DNA from 2 places in the Collinsella sp. AM29-10AC genome. Region 2 is predicted to be linked to the other one. Evidence: predicted binding sites of a transcription regulator. Region 2 holds the regulator's gene; the other holds the start of a gene.

Region 1 (9,613 bases), on a different contig from region 2:
CAACAGCTTAATGGCGGCCTCGACTTTTTCCTGATCGACCATCTGGGCCTCACTTTTCCGATTTCACGTTCGCGCTATGGTACCACGCCCTCCGGCATCGACCACAAGCTACATAGTATGGGTCGAATAGACCGGATCATCGCGCCAAAGTTCAACCGCATCACAAAGCGCAACGCCCTCGCGCTCAGCACGGGCGCGCGTAGCGTTCATATCGATCACGCGCTGGTTGCTCGAGCCCCTAAAGCGCAGCGTGATATCGTACAGGTCCTGAACAAACGGGCCGTCCACCAACATGTCGAGGCAGGCAAGGATGCGGTCCGTCACCTCGGTATGATGACGACCACCCGGCATAAGCTCCTCGAGCACGTCACCGGTAAAGCACCAAATGGTCTTCCCCGACCCCACTGGATAGGCCGCGCGAACACGCTCGACAAACTCAACGAGCCCCGCCTGATTCTCGGGCTCCATGGGCTCGCCGCCCAGAATCGTCAGACCATCGATAAAGGGATGATCGAGACTCTTGATAATCTTGTCCTCGACGGCACGATCGAACGGCTCACCCGCAGCAAAGTCCCACGCAACAGAGTTAAAGCAATTCTTGCACCCACGACGGCACCCGCTTACAAACAGAGAAGTACGAACGCCTTCTCCATCAGCAATGTCGAAATACTTAATGTTCGCGTAGTTCATAGGTAACTCTCCCGGGAGGCCGGGACATATCATCCCGTCCTCAAACATTCTCGGCCTGCGGCCTGCGAAACTGCGGGCGGGACGATATGTCCCGGCCTCATGCAAAGGGTAACTCAATGAACGAAGCGAACATCGAGCATAGGGTTCGAGGTCTAATAAAAACTTTGTTGCAGCTCAACCGCCATCGCAAGTAAATCGAAGCTGCAGCTCGAATTATTTCCGCTAAGAACTTCGAAGAGTGAGCAGACCGCATGCTGCATCTCAGCTACATCAACTTGGCTGCCCCGTAGCGAGGCCCCGGACCTTTGCTCGATATGAGTTCCGCACGAACAGGAGGCGCCAGTGGCGCCTCCGTCGTGAGCCAGGACTGTCCGAAATAGCGAGTAAAGGTCCGGGGCCTCGCTACGGGGCAGCCTGGGATGGTTATTAGAGATGCAGCACGCGGTCGCGGATCTCCTCGGTTCGACCCTGGTTCCAGAACTGGGTACCGATGTAGCCGCACGTACGACGAGCGACGTTCATCTTCTCCTGGTCTCGGTTGCCGCAGTTGGGGCACTCCCACACCAGCTTGCCATCGTCCTCAACAATCTTGATCTCGCCATCGTAGCCGCACACCTGGCAGTAGTCGCTCTTGGTGTTGAGCTCGGCGTACATGATGTTGTCGTAGATGTACTGCATCACGCGAATGACAGCCTTGAGGTTGTCCTGCATGTTGGGAACCTCAACGTAGGAGATAGCACCGCCCGGCGAAAGCTGCTGGAACATGCCCTCGAACTTGAGCTTGTCGAATGCGTCGATCTCCTCGGACACGTGGACGTGGTAGCTGTTGGTGATGTAGCCCTTGTCCGTCACGCCCGGGATGATGCCAAAACGACGCTGTAGGCACTTGGCGAACTTGTAGGTCGTCGACTCAAGCGGGGTCCCGTACAGCGAGAAGTCAATATCGCTTTCTGCCTTCCACTCGGCGCACTTGTCGTTCATGCGCTGCATAACCGCCATGGCAAAGGGCGTGCCCTCCTTCTCGGTGTGGCTGTGACCCGTCATGTACTTGACGCACTCATACAGACCGGCATACCCCAGGCTGATGGTGGAATAGCCGCCCACGAGCAGCTTATCGATCGTCTCGCCCTTCTTCAGACGCGCCAGGGCGCCGTACTGCCAAAGAATCGGTGCGGCATCCGAAAGCGTACCCATCAGACGCTCATGACGGCACAGCAGGGCGCGGTGGCACAGCTCAAGGCGCTCGTCGAAGATCTTCCAGAACTTGTCCATGTCCTGATGCGAGCTCAGCGCGACATCGGGCAGGTTAATGGTCACAACACCCTGGTTAAAGCGACCATAGTACTTGGGCTTGGTCGGGTCATAGTTCAGCGCGTTGGCAACATTGTTAAAGCCGTTACCGGAGCGGTCGGGCGTCAGGAAGCTACGGCAGCCCATGCAGGTATAGCAGTCGCCGTTGCCCGCGGTCTCGCCCTTCGACAGTTTGAGCTCGCGCATCTTCTTCTCGGAGATGTAGTCGGGCACCATGCGCTTGGCAGTGCACTTCGCAGCCAGCTGAGTCAGGTAGAAGTACGGGGAATCCTCGTAAACGTTATCGTCCTCGAGCACGTAGATAAGCTTGGGGAACGCCGGAGTGATCCACACGCCGGCCTCGTTCTTAACGCCCTCATAGCGCTGACGGAGCGTCTCCTCCACGATCATGGCAAGGTCGTGCTTCTCCTGCGCCGAGCGAGCCTCGTTGAGATACATGAAGACCGTCACGAACGGCGCCTGGCCATTCGTGGTCATTAGGGTCACGACCTGATACTGAATCGTCTGAACGCCGCGACGGATCTCGTCACGCAGACGGTCCTCAACGACCTCGCGGACCTTCTCGGCAGATGCCGAAACGCCGAGCTCCTCGAGCTCGCGGGCGACCTCGCCGCGAATCTTTTGACGGCTCACCTCAACAAAGGGGGCGAGATGGGTCAGCGAGATAGACTGGCCGCCGTACTGGGAGGATGCAACCTGGGCGATGATCTGTGTCGCGATGTTGCAGGCCGTCGAGAAGCTGTGCGGCTTCTCAATCAGCGTACCCGAGATAACAGTACCGTTCTGGAGCATATCCTCCAGGTTCACCAGATCGCAGTTATGCATGTGCTGGGCAAAGTAGTCGGAATCGTGGAAGTGGATCAGGCCCTCATTATGAGCATCCACAATCTCCTGGGGCAGCAGCACACGCTGAGTCAGGTCCTTGGAGATCTCGCCGGCCATGTAGTCACGCTGAACGGAATTAACGGTCGGGTTCTTGTTGGAGTTCTCCTGCTTGACCTCTTCGTTGTTGCACTCGATGAGCGACAGAATCTTGTCATCGGTCGTGTTCTTCTGGCGCTTCAGGCTCTGAACATAGCGATAGATGATGTAGTGGCGGGCAACCTCGTAGCAGTCGAGGCGCATAATCTCGTCCTCGACCAGATCCTGGATCTCCTCGACCGATACGGTGTGGCCGGCCTTCTCACATGCCTCGGCGACGTTTTGCGCCGCGTAGATCACCTGGCGGTCGGTAAGACGAGAGCCCTCCACGACCTCCAAGTTTGCGGCGCGGATCGCATTGACGATCTTTTCGATGTCAAAGACAACCTCGGTGCCGCTGCGCTTGATGATCTTCATCCTCTTGCCTCTTTCGCGTCGTAGTCTCATTGCGCTTCAGAGCCAAACGATACCCGGCAGGGCGTGCCCCTGTCTTGCGGCGCCGTCGCGCAATCTGTGTTCTCGATAAACCATAAGTCTCCATGCGGACATGCCCAGGAGCCGATCAAGCGGCTCAGGGACACGTTCAAAAGAGGCAGTTAAGGTCTTCGTTCTTTGTCCGCCATCTATCATACGACAAAGACGCATCTATATCCTGTATTCTTTTTTTAAGTCAAACACAACATATAGTGTTTCAGCAGGTCAAAGCAATTGGTCATTTTGCAGACGCATTAATTATGAGGGGCTCTTGGCAAGTCGGTAAAACGTTACCAACACGGCTACCTGCATGGCAGTTATAAAACCCCCTTAGTCAAGCCGCTGACAAATCCTACCAAAACCAAGCCGCTCACGCCAAAAGAATCCAAAAGATAATGCTTGACCAACATGTTGCGGTCGTGCCTTGCCGAGCCTCATGCAACCGCGGCACGAGTCCTTGAAAGATATGTGTATGCAAACGGAGAAGATGAGAGTTTCCCCGGATGACTACTGAGAAGCATCCCGGAAGATCAAAAACTCGAAATTTGGTGACGTATTTGGCGACACATTTGGCAACCAAAACAAAACAGCCCAGAGGACATAGCCTCTGGGCTGCGAACATTTGGTGGGCGTTAGAAGATTTGAACTTCTGACCTCTTCCGTGTCAGGGAAGCGCTCTCCCCCTGAGCTAAACGCCCAAATGGAGCGGACACCGGGGCTCGAACCCGCGACCCCAACCTTGGCAAGGTTGTGCTCTACCAACTGAGCCATGTCCGCTTACGAGGATTAATCTTACGTGATGCCCGCATCCTATGCAAGAACTTTTTTTGAAAAGTTTTGCGACGCCCTCGCGAACCTCGCGAAGACATCAGCCGCCGCGGAAGGCGCAGGCAAACGCAAGCTCGCCGCAAGAGACTCCTATATCTCACCGAGCATGATCCAGGCAGAGCTGTCCTGCGCGAGCCTGCCGTCTGCAAGCGGTGATGAGGTGAGCAGGACTCTGCCCGCCGGCAGCTCCACGGGTACTGCGCCGAAGTTCGTCACACACGCCCAGCCGTTGTCGCGGCGATAGGCGATGACGCCACCCTCAGCGCCCTCGGCACCATCCGCAAGGCCGGTGCGCCCGTCGAGATTGAGCCACGCAAGATCGTTGGCGCACCCGCGCAGCTTGCGCCGCAGCCAGAGGGCGTCGCGATAGAGCGCAAGCATCGATGTCGGGTCCGCTTCTTCCCTATCGGCAGCGTAATCGGAAAACCATGCAGGCTGTGGCAGATGGGGCGCCGCATCGGCGTCCGCCGGTGAAAACCCAAACGATCCGCCCTGCGCGGGATCGTCCGCCGCCACCCACGGCAGGGGCACACGACAGCCGTCGCGCCCCTTCTCGCGCTTCGGTCCGTGCGTATTGGTCGCAGTGGGATCTTCGAGTGCAGCCCACGGAATGTCAGCCACCTCAAAAAGGCCGAGCTCCTCACCCTGATACACGTATGCCGAGCCCGGAAGCGCCAGCTCAAGCAAAAGGGCCGCCCGCGCGCGGCGCTCACCGAGTTCGCGGTCCTCGTCATAAGACGACCCGTCGCGTAAGAGCCAGTCGAGCGCAATCTGGTGGTAGCGCGTCGCCTTGATTTGCGGCAGGGCATAGCGCGTCGCCACGCGCGGCACGTCGTGGTTGGAGAGTACCCAGGTCGAGGCAGAATTGGATTCGATAGCCGCCTTCAAGCCCTCCTCGATTGCAGCGTGCATGTCATCATAGGTCCAAGTGGCCTTGGCAAACTCAAAGTTGAATGTCTGGCCAAGCTCGCTGGGACGCGCGTAGAGATACTGGCGCTCGGGCAGCACCCATGCCTCGGCAACGGCGCTGCGCGGCGGATTATAGCGGTCGAACACGCGGCGCCACTCGCGATAGATCTCATGGACCTCGTTGCGGTCCCACAGCGGATGGGTGCCGTCGCCAACCATGTCATCGCCCTCGGCGAGATGCCACCGGTCGAGGTCATCGCGGTCGAGATCCTTGGCGAGACCGTGCGCCACATCAATGCGAAAGCCATCGACGCCTCGATCGCTCCAAAACGCCAGGACGTCGCAAAAGAACGCGTGAACCTCGGGGCATGACCAGTCAAAGTCCGGTTGCTCGGGCGTAAACATGTGCAGATACCACTGACCGTCCGCAACACGCGTCCAGGCGGGGCCGCCAAAGTTGGCATTCCAATTGGTGGGAGGCAGCTCGCCGTGCTCGCCGCGACCATCGCGGAAGATATAACGGGCGCGCTCGGGTGATCCGGGGCCGGCGGCAAGAGCGGCTTTGAACCAGGGGTGCTGGTTGGACGAATGGTTGGGCACGATGTCGACGATGACCTTGATGCCGTGCGCGTGAGCCGCAGTGATCATGTCATCGAAGTCGTCAAGCGACCCGAGACGTGGGTCGACATCGCAGTAGTCCGCCACATCATAGCCGCCATCAACAAGAGGCGATGGGTAAAACGGGCTCAGCCAGATGGCCTCGATACCCAGCCGCTCAAGATAGTCCATCTGCTGGGTAATGCCCGCGATATCGCCCAGACCCGAACCAGTCGAATCCTTAAACGAGCGCGGGTAGATCTGATAGATCGCGGCGTCGGACATCCATGAGCGCGAAGAAGACTTTTCTGTAGCCATGGGGCGTATCTCCCTTGCAACGAGGTTATGCGAGATGCCCACGATGATACGCCCAAAGCGGACATTCGCGGCAAACAACGCCACAGCCACGCCCCAAACGCTCGCTCCCTCTCGGGTTCGAGTCTCCTGGGACGAATCGATCGATCAGTGAAAAGAACGGAAGGCCCACTCCTCCGGCCACGACAGCGAGCGGGCTCCGGGTGCCCCAAGTTGCCGCGAAAGAGGAGGGAAGCGTACTTTATGTACGCGACCGACGATTGAGGGGCAAGATGGGGTGCCCGGGGCTCGCGCAGCGTCAACAAAAAACGCGGTTCGTTAGAACCGCGTAAGATAGTTGGAGCGGACAACGGGGCGTCCGCGTATCCGCTTCGCGGATCCGCACCGGCTTCGGCCGCCTGCCGGCGACCTCGCCAGCTCGCTACAAACGCTCCGCGTTTGCTTAACGCTCGCTCCCTCTCGGGTTCGAGCCCAAGCGATGGGTACGAAAAAGCCCGGCTACCGTAGTAGTCGGGCTGCTGCGTTTGGAGCGGACAACGGGGCTCGAACCCGCGACCCCAACCTTGGCAAGGTTGTGCTCTACCAACTGAGCCATGTCCGCATATGTAAAACAAAACGGGCGCCGGAGCGCCCGGATGTTGCCTGGAGGCGAAGCCCGGATTCGAACCGGGGGTAAAGGCTTTGCAGGCCTCTGCCTTACCACTTGGCCACTTCGCCGAAAAAGGACCGCCTAAACGGTCCGAAAATGCAATGGAGCGGACAACGGGGCTCGAACCCGCGACCCCAACCTTGGCAAGGTTGTGCTCTACCAACTGAGCCATGTCCGCTTGCGGGTTATTAATTTACGCGAGTTGTCCAAAAGACGCAAGTACTTTTTTCAAAAAACTTGTCTGCCGCATGTTCTTAGTAGCTAAACGCGCTAAAGCGATTGGCTAGGCACACGATTCCAGCGCTCCGCTAAACAGCTTCACCATCTGCACGCGCGTGCCGGCGCCGTCCGTACGACGAGCAACCTCCACGTTATCGACGAGCATACGCATAAGCTTGATACCACGGCCGCGCTCCTCTGATGCGACCGGTTCGCTCGTTTCATCGATAGAATAGCCGGCACCTCGATCAAGCACCTCAACCACAACGCGATCGCTATAGGCCTGAACCGTCAGGACGCACCCGATACCGCCCGCATGGTCATAGGCATTACCCAGCGCCTCCCCCGACGCCAATGCGACATCGTAGCGCTCGTCACGGCGCAACGGAAGCGATTCAAGGAGTTCGGCGATACGATGTCGGTAGTATGGAAGATTCTCGATACCCTGACGGACCTCGACGCTCTTACTCCAGCGAGGCAGCTCCCCCACCGGAATGGCGGGAATAGACTCCCGTGCCGGCCCCGCGACATGAAGGATATCGACAAGACGAGCAATCTCCAAAAAGCGAACAACTTCACCTGATGCATTGACGAGCGAAAGCAGGCCTTCTCGCCTCATGAGCTCACGAGCGCGCGTAAGCAGGAATGCCAGGCCCGTCGAATCGATAAAGCTAACAGCCTGACAGTTGATGACGACACGACGCACGCCGCGGCCAATCAAAGCATCCAACCGCCGACGCAGCGCAGGCACCGTGGCGATGTCGATATCGCCTGGTGGCGTCAAAACCGCTATGTCATTCCACTCATTCATACGACCATGGTTCCCCAAAAAAGCCCACTCGATGCATTCGTTTCCCCAACCGTACGGATTCAGCCCGCCCAGCGTCGTCTATGAACGACCCCGTAAAAACTCAAGGGACACCAATGCAATGTCATCGTCCAGCGCCGATTCGGTAAATCGGTCAAGCTCGCCCAAGACCTTGCCGCAAATGCCCGACACGCCCTCACCCGAGACAGAGAGCAGAAGGTCGCGAAGGCGCTGCTCGCCAAAGAAAGCACCCGAGCGGTCACGCGCTTCGATTGTTCCGTCGGTGTACATAAATAGCATGTCACCAGGAGCGAACGTAAACACGCCTGTCTCGTATACCATGCTCTCAAAGGCACCGATTACCCCCGATTGGCATCCAAGCAGCTCGACCTCCCCCCCACGGGCCTCGCCGCCACCCAGCGGCATCGACTCTGGCCTGATGACCATGGTCGGAGGATGGCCCGCCGAACAATACGTTGCGCGTCCGGCTTTAAGGTCAATCTTGGCGATAAAGGCCGTCACGAACGTCTCGACCCTCGAAAAGCCCATGAGCATGCTGTTAAGGGAGCGTGCCATGCGGGCCGGTCCAGCGCCCTCCCAGGCATATGCCGTCAGGGCCGTCTTGACGAGCGCGGACATCGATGCAGCCTCAATGCCTTTGCCAGACACATCGCCCAGAATCATGACGGCGCAATCGTCGGGAAGACGGATGAGCGCATAGAAATCGCCGCCGACCAACGCCGAGTTCGTGGCCGACAGGTACACCGAATCGGCGGCGATTCCCGGAACATCCCCCAGTGAATTTCTCATGCCAATCTGGAGGGTCTGAGCGATATGGCGCTCCTCACGCTTTTGAGATTCGCCTTCATAGATCAGTTCAAAGTCATGAGCCAAGTGCACCAAGTAATCATATTCAAGGTCATCAATCGGCTCTTGGCTACCATCACGAAGCAGCAGCGCGCGCGTCGTCGGGCCCTTCGCAACAGAAGCAGGAACGATCGCGTCGTTACTGTGCTTGCCATCGCCCTCAGAGCGCGGGCGCCCCGCCTCGATGCCGGCGTCGACGTAGAGACCCTGGCAAGGCAGGCCATGCGCTCTAAGCCAGCCTCCCATAGGCATCGATTCGTCAACGCGAGTTATACGGACGTGTTTAAGGTCCTCGGCACTCGTGCCGCCCAAAACAGATGCCTCAAAGCCATCAGGGGCAGCCCCCAAACGTGCCGCTGGCGCCGTCGTGGAAAAGAAAAGCTTCTCGGGATCGTCCGGCAAAGCAACGCGACTGCCGCCTTCAAAATCTATGACGTAGGAATCCAGACTGGCGTCATACTCAATAGGGCAAAAATGGCAGTTGAGCATATTGCAGATCTCGGACGATACCGCCTGGGTAGCCGCGGCGGAATCGTCTAGAAAGGTAAACAACTCATCCCGCAAGACATTGAGCGAGCGGCCAAGCTCGGCCGTGCGACGGGAGCGAAGGCTCGATGCCATGCCGACCAGCTGGATAGACAGGTAATCGCAAATGACCTCGAGCACATTAACGTCATAGGCGAGCGGTGCCTGGGGGCGTTTCCAACCAACTTCCAGCACGCCAAGGATCTGCGTACCGTAAAAAACGGGAAGACAGATTTCACTGCGGTACGGAGGCATATCCTGCATGCGCAACAGGTGCTTAGAACGATTATCCAGGTCCATGAACATACCGGAGGCGGCCTTATCGCCCTCAAGGTCCTGTTGAATCGACAAGCGACAAGCACGCGACTCGCGAAGAACATACGTCGGAATGCCAGCGCCATACGGCAAAAACTCGGGCAGGTAGCTGTCGAGCAGCTCCTTGGAAACACCGCGAAGCTTAAAGCCGCCGCTCTCAGAAAAATAGATAGCGGCACCCGAAG
Region 2 (9,613 bases):
TTCCGGTTGTCGATCGTTTAGGCCTTGCTTCTGATGCCGAGGACTTTATCCGTATTTGTTCGGGTTTGGGTCTTGAGATGTCCGAGCGCACGGCCCATCGCATTTTGGCAGGGCAGATTAAGCCCGTTCGCGGTGTGACCGCGCGTCTGCTGCGCGAGCGTGATTCGTCCTCGCATGCGCCGGCTCCTGTCGATCTCGCGAAGGATCGTCGCGGGCTACGTATTGCCAAGGATGACATGGCACAGTTTTCGCGCGCTGTGGAACGCGACTTTAATGACCTTGCCGCCCGGTACTATCTCAACCTTTGCGGCGACCCAAAGATCCGTGTTTCGCGTGATCGAATCACCGTGACCTTTGATCTTGCCAAAGAGGAATAGTGCCTTTACCGAGTCCACTCGGTACGATACAGTTATTGCAGTTAAAACGTACTTTTAAATGCAGGAGTTTCTTCATGGATTGCCTGAAGGTATCAAGCAAATCATCGCCCGCGTCCGTTGCCGGCGCCATCGCCGGCATGGTCAAGGATGGTGTACCCGTCAACATCCAGTGTGTCGGCGCCGGTGCCGTCAACCAGGCCATTAAGGCCGTTGCTATCGCGCGCGGTTTTTTGATTCCAACCGGTTTTGATATTTCCTGCGCGCCCGTGTTCTCCGACATCCTCATTAACGGGGAGTCGCGCACGGCCATCCGCCTTTCTATCTACGTTCACCAGATCAATCGAGCTGCTATGGATAACGTCGTCATGGATGATGTTAAGCCTGTGGCATAGCTTCTGCTTGCCTCGTTTCGCTCCCCATCGTTAGGACTTATGCACATGGACCAGCGTTCCGTACGCGATATTCTTGCCGGTAAAACCTACTTTATCCGCACCTTTGGCTGCCAGATGAATCAGCACGACTCCGAGCGTGTGAGCGGTCTGCTTGATTCGTATGGCTGCCTCATGGCGCTCGATCCCGCGCATGCCGATATCGTTGTCTTCATGACGTGCTGCGTGCGCGAGGCCGCCGATACTCGCCTGTACGGTCAGTGCAATTCCTGCAAAAGCCTGCCGCCTTCGCCTTCGGGCAAGCGCGTGGTTGCCGTTGGCGGTTGCATCGCGCAGCGCGATGGCGAGGGCCTGCTCACCAACGTCGATAACGTCAATGTCATCTTTGGCACGCATTCCATCGCGCATGTGGCCGAGCTCATTGCCGAGGCGTTCCTTGATGGCAAGCGTCATATCCGTACCAATGAGCATGAGGATACGGATGCCATGAGCATGCCGTGGCATCGCGAGACTCAGTATCACGCCTGGGTGCCCATCATGACGGGCTGCAATAATTTCTGCACCTATTGCATCGTGCCGTACGTGCGTGGTCGCGAAAAGAGCCGCCCCTTCGAGGAGATTGTCGACGAGGTGAACGGTTTGGTGCGCCAGGGCGTGCGTGAGATTACGCTGCTGGGCCAAAACGTTAACTCATATGGTCGCGATCTGTTTGGCAAGCCGCGTTTTGCCGATCTGCTGCGTGCCGTGGGCGATACGGGCGTGGAGCGCATCTTCTTTACGTCTTCGCATCCCAAGGACCTGTTGCCCGAGACCATCGACGCCATGGCCGAGACGCCTGCCGTTATGCCGCAGCTGCATTTGGCCGTCCAGTCAGGTTCGACGCGGATCCTCAAAGAGATGAATCGCCGTTATACACGCGAGGACTATCTGGGCCTTGTCGATCGCATTCGCAACCGCATGCCCGATATCGCGCTCTCGACCGACATTATCGTTGGCTTCCCGGGTGAGACTGAAGAAGACTTTGAGCAGACGCTCTCACTTGCCGAGACGGTCCGCTATGCTCAGGCCTATACCTTCATCTATTCCAAGCGCGCCGGTACCCCGGCCGCCGAGATTGACGATCCTACGCCGCATGAGGTTATTCTCGAGCGTTTCAACCGTCTGGTTAAGGTTATCGAGACCACGGCACACGAGTATAACCAGGGTGAGCTTCATACTGTGGTTCCGGCGCTCATTGAGGGAACGAGTAAAAAGAACGACGCGGTCCTGCTGGGCAAGAGTCCCAAGAATCAGACCGTGCATGCGCCTATCCCCGAGGGTTACAGCATCGATCAGCTTGTTGGTAAGATCGTTGATGTTGACGTTGACGTTGCCAAGACCTGGTATTTGTCCGGCTCCGTTGTGGGCGAGCCGCGCTAATGGTTTCTCCCGGGGCAGGTCTTTCCGCCGTTGCGATCGTCGGTCCGACGGCGGTTGGTAAGAGTGATGTTGCCGACCGTTTGGCAGCTCGTCTTTCGTCCGAAGTGCTGTCGTGCGATGCGATGCAAATCTATCGCGGCATGGACATCGGTACCGCAAAGATGGTGCCCGATGAGTGCACGGCGCCGCTGCGTCTCGTCGACATTGTAGAGCCGGGTGTGGCATATTCTGCTGCGCTTTATCAGGCCGACGCTCGCGCGCATGTTGAACGTCTCCTTGGTTCGGGTTGCCTGCCGGTTTTTTGCGGAGGTACGGGGCTGTATCTCAAGGCCGCCCTCGATGAGATGGACTTTCCCTCGGGTGAACTTGAGGACGATCGTCGTGCGGGCTATCAGGAGCTTGCCGAGCGTATTGGCGAGGAAGAACTGCATGCCTTGCTTGCCGAGCGCGATCCAGAATCGGCTGCTGTTATTCATCCCCATAACGTGCGCCGTGTGATTCGTGCGCTCGAGATGCATGATGATGGCGTCTCCTATGCGCAGCAAAAGTCGCAGTTTAGTGTTCCGCACGAGCATTATCATGCCCTATGGTTTGGTCTGACGCGTAATCGCGAGGTGCTCTACGAGCGCATTAACCAGCGCGTCGATCTGATGTTTGAGCAGGGTCTTGTCGATGAGGTCCGCGGTCTTATGGGCCAGGGGCTGGGAGATGCCCTGACGTCGATGCAGGCAATTGGCTATAAAGAGATCATTGATGCTTTCAATGGCGTGATGAGCATGGATGAGGCTCGCGAACTCATTAAGATGCGTTCGCGTCGTTATGCCAAGCGTCAGCTTTCGTGGTTTAAGCGCGATGACCGTATCGTGTGGTTTGATATGGATGAATGTACGATCGATGAGGTCGTTGAGGATATCCTGCATCGTATTGAGGCTGCCTAATGGCCCGTTTCCCCCTTGTTCCCACGGCACCCGAGCCCGAGCGTGCCATTTTAGTTGGTGTTGAGTGGCGCGACAATGCATGGCCGCTCGATCGCTCGCTTGATGAGCTGGAGCGTCTTGCCCACACAGCTGGTGCTCAGTGCGTGGCACGCTTGTCGCAGCGTTTGGTAAAGCCGTATCCTAAATCGTTTATCGGTTCCGGCAAGGTAGAAGAGCTGTGCGGCCTGGTGCATCGCATGGATGCCGATGTCGTTATTTTTGACGACGACCTGACGCCCTCGCAGCAATCCTATTTGGAGAAAGCTGTGGGCGAGCCGGTAAAGATTATCGATCGTACAGCACTGATCCTGGATATCTTTGGCCTGCATGCTCAGACGCGTGAGGGACGCCTGCAGGTACAGCTGGCACAGCTTCAATATTTGTTGCCTCGCCTGCGTGGCATGTGGAGCCATCTCGCCAAGGAGCAGACGCGCGGCGGCATCGGCTCACGTTTTGGTCAGGGCGAAAGTCAGCTCGAGGTCGACCGTCGCCTTATTCGTAATAAGATCGCTGCGCTTCGTCGTGAGCTCAAGCAGGTTGAACAGCGTCGCGATGTTCAATCCAAGAGTCGCATTGAGTCACCGGCGTTTCGCGTCGCGTTGGCCGGTTATACCAATGCCGGTAAATCGACGTTGCTCAATCGTCTGACCGGCTCTACGGTACTTTCGCAGGACAAGCTGTTTGCTACGCTCGACCCGACGACGCGTTCGTATCGTCTGCCCGGCGGTCGCGGCATGACGATTACCGATACCGTCGGCTTTATTCAAAAGCTGCCGCATGGTCTGGTCGATGCCTTTAAATCGACGCTGTCCGAGGTTTTGGGTGCCGATCTAATTCTCAAAGTCGTAGATGCGTCTGACGAGGACTATGAGCGGCAGCTGGAGGCTGTCGACCGCGTGCTTGATGAGATCGGCGCCGGAGAGCGTTTAACGCTGACCGTATTCAATAAAATCGATCTTCTCGATAGCGTCGATCGATTGAGTTTCCGTCGTCGCTATCCGGAGGCCGTTCTGTTCTCGGCCCAAACGGGCGAGGGGCTCGACGATCTCGTCGACCGGATTGCTCGCGAGGCAGCTGCCACCGATGTGTTGCTCTCCGCTGATATCCCGTATCGCGAGGGCGCTCTCATCACGCTGGTGCATGAGCAGGGAACCCTTCTGCATGAGGAATATCTCGAGGACGGCGTTCGCATTGTGGCGAAGTTGCCGGCTCGTATTGCACCGCGGCTCGAGCGCTATCGTACGGAATAAACGATTTCTAGCACGCCTAGAATGACTGGCTGATGGAGCAGGTAGAACGGTAAGGCATGCCGACCCAGGACTGCGAGCGCCGGGATAGGATTGGCGTATGCCCATGCTGGCGCTTCGAGACTTGATGCTTGTGCTGCCTGGGCAGCAAAAAAGCCGGTAAGGTACATAAAGACAAACGGTATGAGCGGATAGTAATCTCCCGAAACAAAACCCGGGCCTGGGAATCCAAGCCATGCCAGGTAGGGGAGTGGGTAGACCGCCTTTGGAATGCCCCAGGTTAGGGCAAAAAGAACAAGGCACGCTGCGATGCCCCATGAGCCCGGTAATTTTTGGAGTAACGGACGGGTGAACGCAACCACCGCGGTGCACACCGCCATGCAATAAATGATGCCAAAGTTCACTGAATCGTCGACCGATACGAGCGTTGTTGCGATCCAGACGACCAAAGCTGCGGCAGCGTACTTAGCCGCTCGTTTGGCATTGTTGCGTGAGAGCGTGCACATCCAACCCGCGATAAACAAAAATACCCAGCTGATGCTGGCTCGCCAGACGTCTTGAAAGACAGTCTGGGTAAACCAAGGCATATCCCAGCCGTACAGGTAGGCGAGATCATAGCAAGCGTGAAAACCTGCCATAGAAATCATCGTAAACCCGCGGACGGTATCAAAGATGGTTATGCGTTTTTGCATTACGAGAACCGGCGCATCAAGCCGACGACTTTGCCCAGGATAACGGGATTCGTTGCATAGATAGGTTCCATAGTGTCGTTCTCGGGCTGCAAGCGCACACGCCCCTGCTCCTTGTAGAACGTCTTGACGGTCGCCGAACCATCAATCATGGCCACGACAATTTCGCCATTCATGGCACTCTTTTGTTCACGGACGATGATGTAATCGCCATTGAAGATGCCGACATTGATCATTGAGCTCCCATGCACCTCAAGGATAAAGGAACCCTGATCAGTGACGATTTCGGTCGGGATAGTAAACGTGTCTTCGATATTCTGCTCTGCCAGAATGGGAATCCCAGCCGCGACGCGACCAACGAGCGGTAGCGAGACCGTTCCGCGAGGTGCGGTGGGCTCGTCAGATTTGGAAATTGAGACAGAGGAACCATCCTCGTTAAAGAGTTCCAGGGCGCGCGGTTTGGTGGCATCGCGCTTGAGTAGCCCGCGCGCCTCCAGGGCAGAGAGATGGGCGTGCACGGTGCTGGGGGAGGAAAGGCCCACGGCAGAAGCCATCTCGCGCACGCTGGGCGGATAACCCTTCTCCTGCTGATATTCCTTGATGAAGTCGTAAATTTGCTGCTGACGCTTGGTAATTTTGCGAGCCATCAGGGCATCCTCTCTACCCATGTCAAACAAATGTTCGAATTTTGCTTGACAGGAACAACTGTTCGAAGATAATAATAACCGAACATTCGTTCTCGCGCTAGACATTTTTGTCCGCGCGGCTTGATAAAACTGTTCTCAGCAAAACACGCGAGAGGAGAACATGATGAACGTAACGAATATGGTCCAGGGAAACCTCGCCCTTAAGCTCGAGACGCCTGCAGAACCCACTTTTACGGTTGTTCAGGGTGGCCGCTCCGGCTTTCAGCCTTTGACCGTAAAGCCTGCGCGCAATCAGCAGGCTGTAGTCGCGCCGGCCCGCGTTGCCCTGAAGGTTCCGACGATTGTCGCCGTCGCCGTTGCGCTTACGCTCTTCTTTGTCCTCGCTATGTCGGTCTTTAGCGCTCGTCACGCCGCGTATGCCGAGTCCGTTTCCAACATTACCTACGAGACCATTCGCGTTCAGCCTGGCGATTCTCTTTGGTCGCTTGCCGAAGAATATCCAATCGAAGGCCTTTCCACGCAAGAGACTTCCGACATGATCCGTAGCGTCAATCATCTGGAGCATGGTTCGCTCGCCGCCGGTGCGCATCTTAAGGTTCCTGCTCGTTCGTAATCATTATCGCGCTGCGCATGGTACCCTTGTTATCGTTTAAGAGGAGGTACCATGCGCTGTCCCAAATGCGGCAAGGCACATACCCGCGTCGTTGATTCCCGTATGCAGGAGTCAAATAACACCATTAAGCGCCGTCGCGAATGTTGCTCGTGTAACTACCGCTTTACAACGTTTGAGCGATGCGAGGACCCTATCGAGGTCATTAAGTCAGATGGAACTAAGCAGCGGTTCGATCGCAATAAGCTTCTTGTCGGCTTGATGCGCGCCACCATCAAGCGCGATATCGACACTAAGAAGCTCAATGAGATTATCGATGACATCGAGGTCGAGCTTCGCTCTCGCACGCTGACGGCCGTCACGTCCCATGAGTTGGGTGACATGGTGCTCAAGCGCTTGGCCAAGATCGACAAGGTTGCGTACATCCGTTTTGCCTCGGTCTACCGCGATTTCAAAGACGTCGATGAATTTCTGCAAGAGCTCGACAAGCTAAGGTGATTCCATGTCCAACATTACCGTCAACATAAAGCGTCTCGACCCCACCCTCGAGCTTCCCAAATACGCCCATCCCACCGATGCCGGCTTGGATCTACGCTCCAACGAAGACTGCGTCCTGAAGCCCTTCGAACGCCGTCTGGTCTCTACGGGGCTGGCCATCGCCCTGCCCGATGGCTACGCCGGCTTCGTCCAGCCCCGCAGCGGCTTGGCCATCAAGCAGGGCCTGTCTATAGTCAATACGCCGGGCCTCATCGACGCCCACTACCGAGGAGAACTCAAGGTTATCCTCATCAACCTGGATCCCTCCAATAACATTCAAATCAATAAAGGCGACCGCATAGCCCAACTCGTCATCCAAGAAGTCCCCACGGTCAATCTCATAGAAGTAGAAGAACTAGACGAAACCGACCGAGGCAAAGGAGGCTTCGGCTCCAGCGGCATCGCCTAGGGCGCCCGTATCCCTCCCGCCCGGGGCTTACCTATATCATTCCATGCTCAAACATTCTCGCGTCGCTTCGCTCGCTGCGAAACTGCGCGTGGAACGATATAGGTAAGCCCCGGGCGGGCGGCTACTCGCTTGAAACAATATTTACTTTTCTAGTAAGTCGATGCGATGAAGGGACGCCTCCTTTGTCGCATCGACTTACTGTATTTATATTTTCTGGTTCCCCTTTGCAGATTCTACTGGTGGGGAATCTGGTATAGCCGCTGGTACGTTAACGCAGCTTACCTGCGGGAGGCCCCTATATATCGTCCCGCGCGCAGTTTCGCAGCGAAGCGAGAATGTTTGAGCACGGGATGATATATAGGGGCCTCCCGCAGGCAAGCGGAAATTAAGACGCTAGCGGATGTGCGCGGGTTTTCCGCCCCAGTAGAAGCGGCAGAAGGCTCGTTTGCGCTTTTGGGGTTTGCCTACGAGCTCCATGGTTGCGATGGCTATGTCTTCGGCTGCGTGGGGGCGGCGTAGTACTTCGCCGTTGATGAGCAGTGCCTTGAGCGACTCAGGATGATCGTGGAGATGTCGCAACGTCACGATGAGCTCTCGTGCGGTGGTGACATGCATGCTGGCGCCCATGCCGGTGAGCATGGTGGTGTTGGCCTTTTCCTGGCCATAGGACTTGCCCAACAGGATCATCGGCAGGTGTGCGCACAGGCATTCGGTGACGGTGAGTCCGCCCGATTTGAGAATTGCCAGGTCGCAGCCGAGCATAAGCGCTGCCATATCATCGACATAGTCCAGAACCGTGACGTTTTCGAGCTTCATGGCGTCGAAGAGCGTTTTGAGGCGGGTGGCATATTCGGTGTCTTTGCCCGGCAAAAAGACAAAGTGCATGTCTTCGAAGCTGCGTAGGAAGGGGAGGGTGCGGTCCATCTCCGCGCGAAAGCGAACGTACGGTTGAGGCAAGCTGGCACCGGCCATTACCAGCACGACGGTCTTGTCGGTGGGGAGGTTGAACTTAGCTAGCTCTTCCTCGCGATCGTAATCCGTGTCGAATCCGGTGCGAATAGGAATGCCGGTAATGCGAATCTTTGTCTCGAGCACCTTGCGCGGACGCAGCGTTTCGGCCATAAATTCGTTGGCAACACAGAATAAATCGGTGTCCTTGTGGGGCCACCATCCCTCGACTTCGTAGTCGGTCGGTACGCAGATGACCGGATAATCGATACCCGTAATTACGCGGGCGCCCACGGCAACATTGGCTGCTGTGATGTGCGTTGCAACCACGGCTATGGGCCTGCGGCTACGAATATATTCGTTGAAGGCGGGGAACATAATTCGCGACCATGCCGTTCCGCCACCCCAGAGAAGATGTCCCGTAAGCGTATATCGCCAGGTCAGGTCGTAAATGGGGCGCGTGGCTCCCGTAAAAGAAGCCGCGGTCTTATTGCCGTCGAATTTAATACGTCCAAAATCAAGGATATCGAGCACTTCAATCTCAATATCCTCGGGGATGCCATTGGTGCCGCGGATGAGGTCGAATGCCTGCGCTATCGCATTTGCGGCGGCCTTGTGGCCCGAGCCAACGGAGGCGTGCACGATGGTCACGAGAGGTTTTTGCTGAGCCAGGAGCGTGGTTTGCTCCGATTGGGGAGTGCTGTGCGTGAGCAGGGGAGCGTCGTCACTCGTCTGCGCCTGGTCCATCGATAACTCCCCTTCAGCTTTGTAATACGGATTTATCATTGTAGTGCATGAGTGTCACGTTCACGTAAATTTGGGTACGAGCGCAAAGAACGACAACGTTTCGACGAAAGGACGCTTCATGACTACCGATAAGCCGATCGATGTTGCGATTATCGGTGGCGGCCCCGCGGGCTATGCTGCCGCCATTTATGCTGCGCGTGCCAACCTTACGACGACCGTGATTGAGCAGGGCATGTCGGGAGGGCAGATCGCCACAACCAATGAGGTCGAGAACTATCCGGGTTTCCCGCTCCTGAGTGGCGCCGAACTCGGCGAGCGTTTTCAGCAGCATGCAGAGGGCCTGGGAGCACAGGTTACATGGAGCATGGTTACGGGTATCGATTACGATGCCGATGCAGCGTTGTTTACGGTGCATCACGATATGGGCGATACGCTGGCCTCGAGCGTTATCGCTTGCATGGGTGCCACGCCGCGTCCGGCAGGTTTCGCAGGCGAGGATACGTATCGCGGTCGTGGCGTTTCATATTGCGCAACATGTGACGGCATGTTTTTCCGCGGCAAGCAGGTTTTTGTAATCGGTGGTGGCAATTCGGCATGCGAAGAGGCGCTGTTCCTGT

Evidence for each region. Region 2 encodes NrdR, which represses ribonucleotide reductase genes. Its sites were predicted from a motif close to AAACACNATATATNGTGTTT; they were not measured.
Region 1: the regulator NrdR is predicted to act here: its motif matches at 3,595-3,614, upstream of nrdD (anaerobic ribonucleoside-triphosphate reductase).

The regions. Positions count from the first base shown of each region.
Region 1 covers NZ_QSKB01000009.1:12,798-22,410, reverse strand. The annotation lists gene folE (GTP cyclohydrolase I FolE) at 1-42, opposite strand, end outside; gene nrdG (anaerobic ribonucleoside-triphosphate reductase activating protein) at 109-690, opposite strand; gene nrdD (anaerobic ribonucleoside-triphosphate reductase) at 1,117-3,339, opposite strand; tRNA gene DW754_RS04185 (tRNA-Val) at 4,020-4,094, opposite strand; tRNA gene DW754_RS04180 (tRNA-Gly) at 4,098-4,173, opposite strand; gene DW754_RS04175 (glycoside hydrolase family 13 protein) at 4,315-6,048, opposite strand; tRNA gene DW754_RS04170 (tRNA-Gly) at 6,571-6,646, opposite strand; tRNA gene DW754_RS04165 (tRNA-Cys) at 6,689-6,762, opposite strand; tRNA gene DW754_RS04160 (tRNA-Gly) at 6,797-6,872, opposite strand; gene DW754_RS04155 (anti-sigma factor antagonist) at 6,978-7,724, opposite strand; gene DW754_RS04150 (GAF domain-containing SpoIIE family protein phosphatase) at 7,803-9,613, opposite strand, start outside.
Region 2 covers NZ_QSKB01000008.1:66,496-76,108, forward strand. The annotation lists gene DW754_RS04025 (ATP-binding protein) at 1-377, shown strand, start outside; gene DW754_RS04030 (stage V sporulation protein S) at 452-769, shown strand; gene miaB (tRNA (N6-isopentenyl adenosine(37)-C2)-methylthiotransferase MiaB) at 815-2,185, shown strand; gene miaA (tRNA (adenosine(37)-N6)-dimethylallyltransferase MiaA) at 2,185-3,123, shown strand; gene hflX (GTPase HflX) at 3,123-4,412, shown strand; gene DW754_RS04050 (heparan-alpha-glucosaminide N-acetyltransferase) at 4,397-5,101, opposite strand; gene lexA (transcriptional repressor LexA) at 5,101-5,745, opposite strand; gene DW754_RS04060 (LysM peptidoglycan-binding domain-containing protein) at 5,909-6,358, shown strand; gene nrdR (transcriptional regulator NrdR) at 6,410-6,853, shown strand; gene dut (dUTP diphosphatase) at 6,858-7,301, shown strand; gene DW754_RS04075 (glycosyltransferase) at 7,695-8,996, opposite strand; gene DW754_RS04080 (NAD(P)/FAD-dependent oxidoreductase) at 9,115-9,613, shown strand, end outside.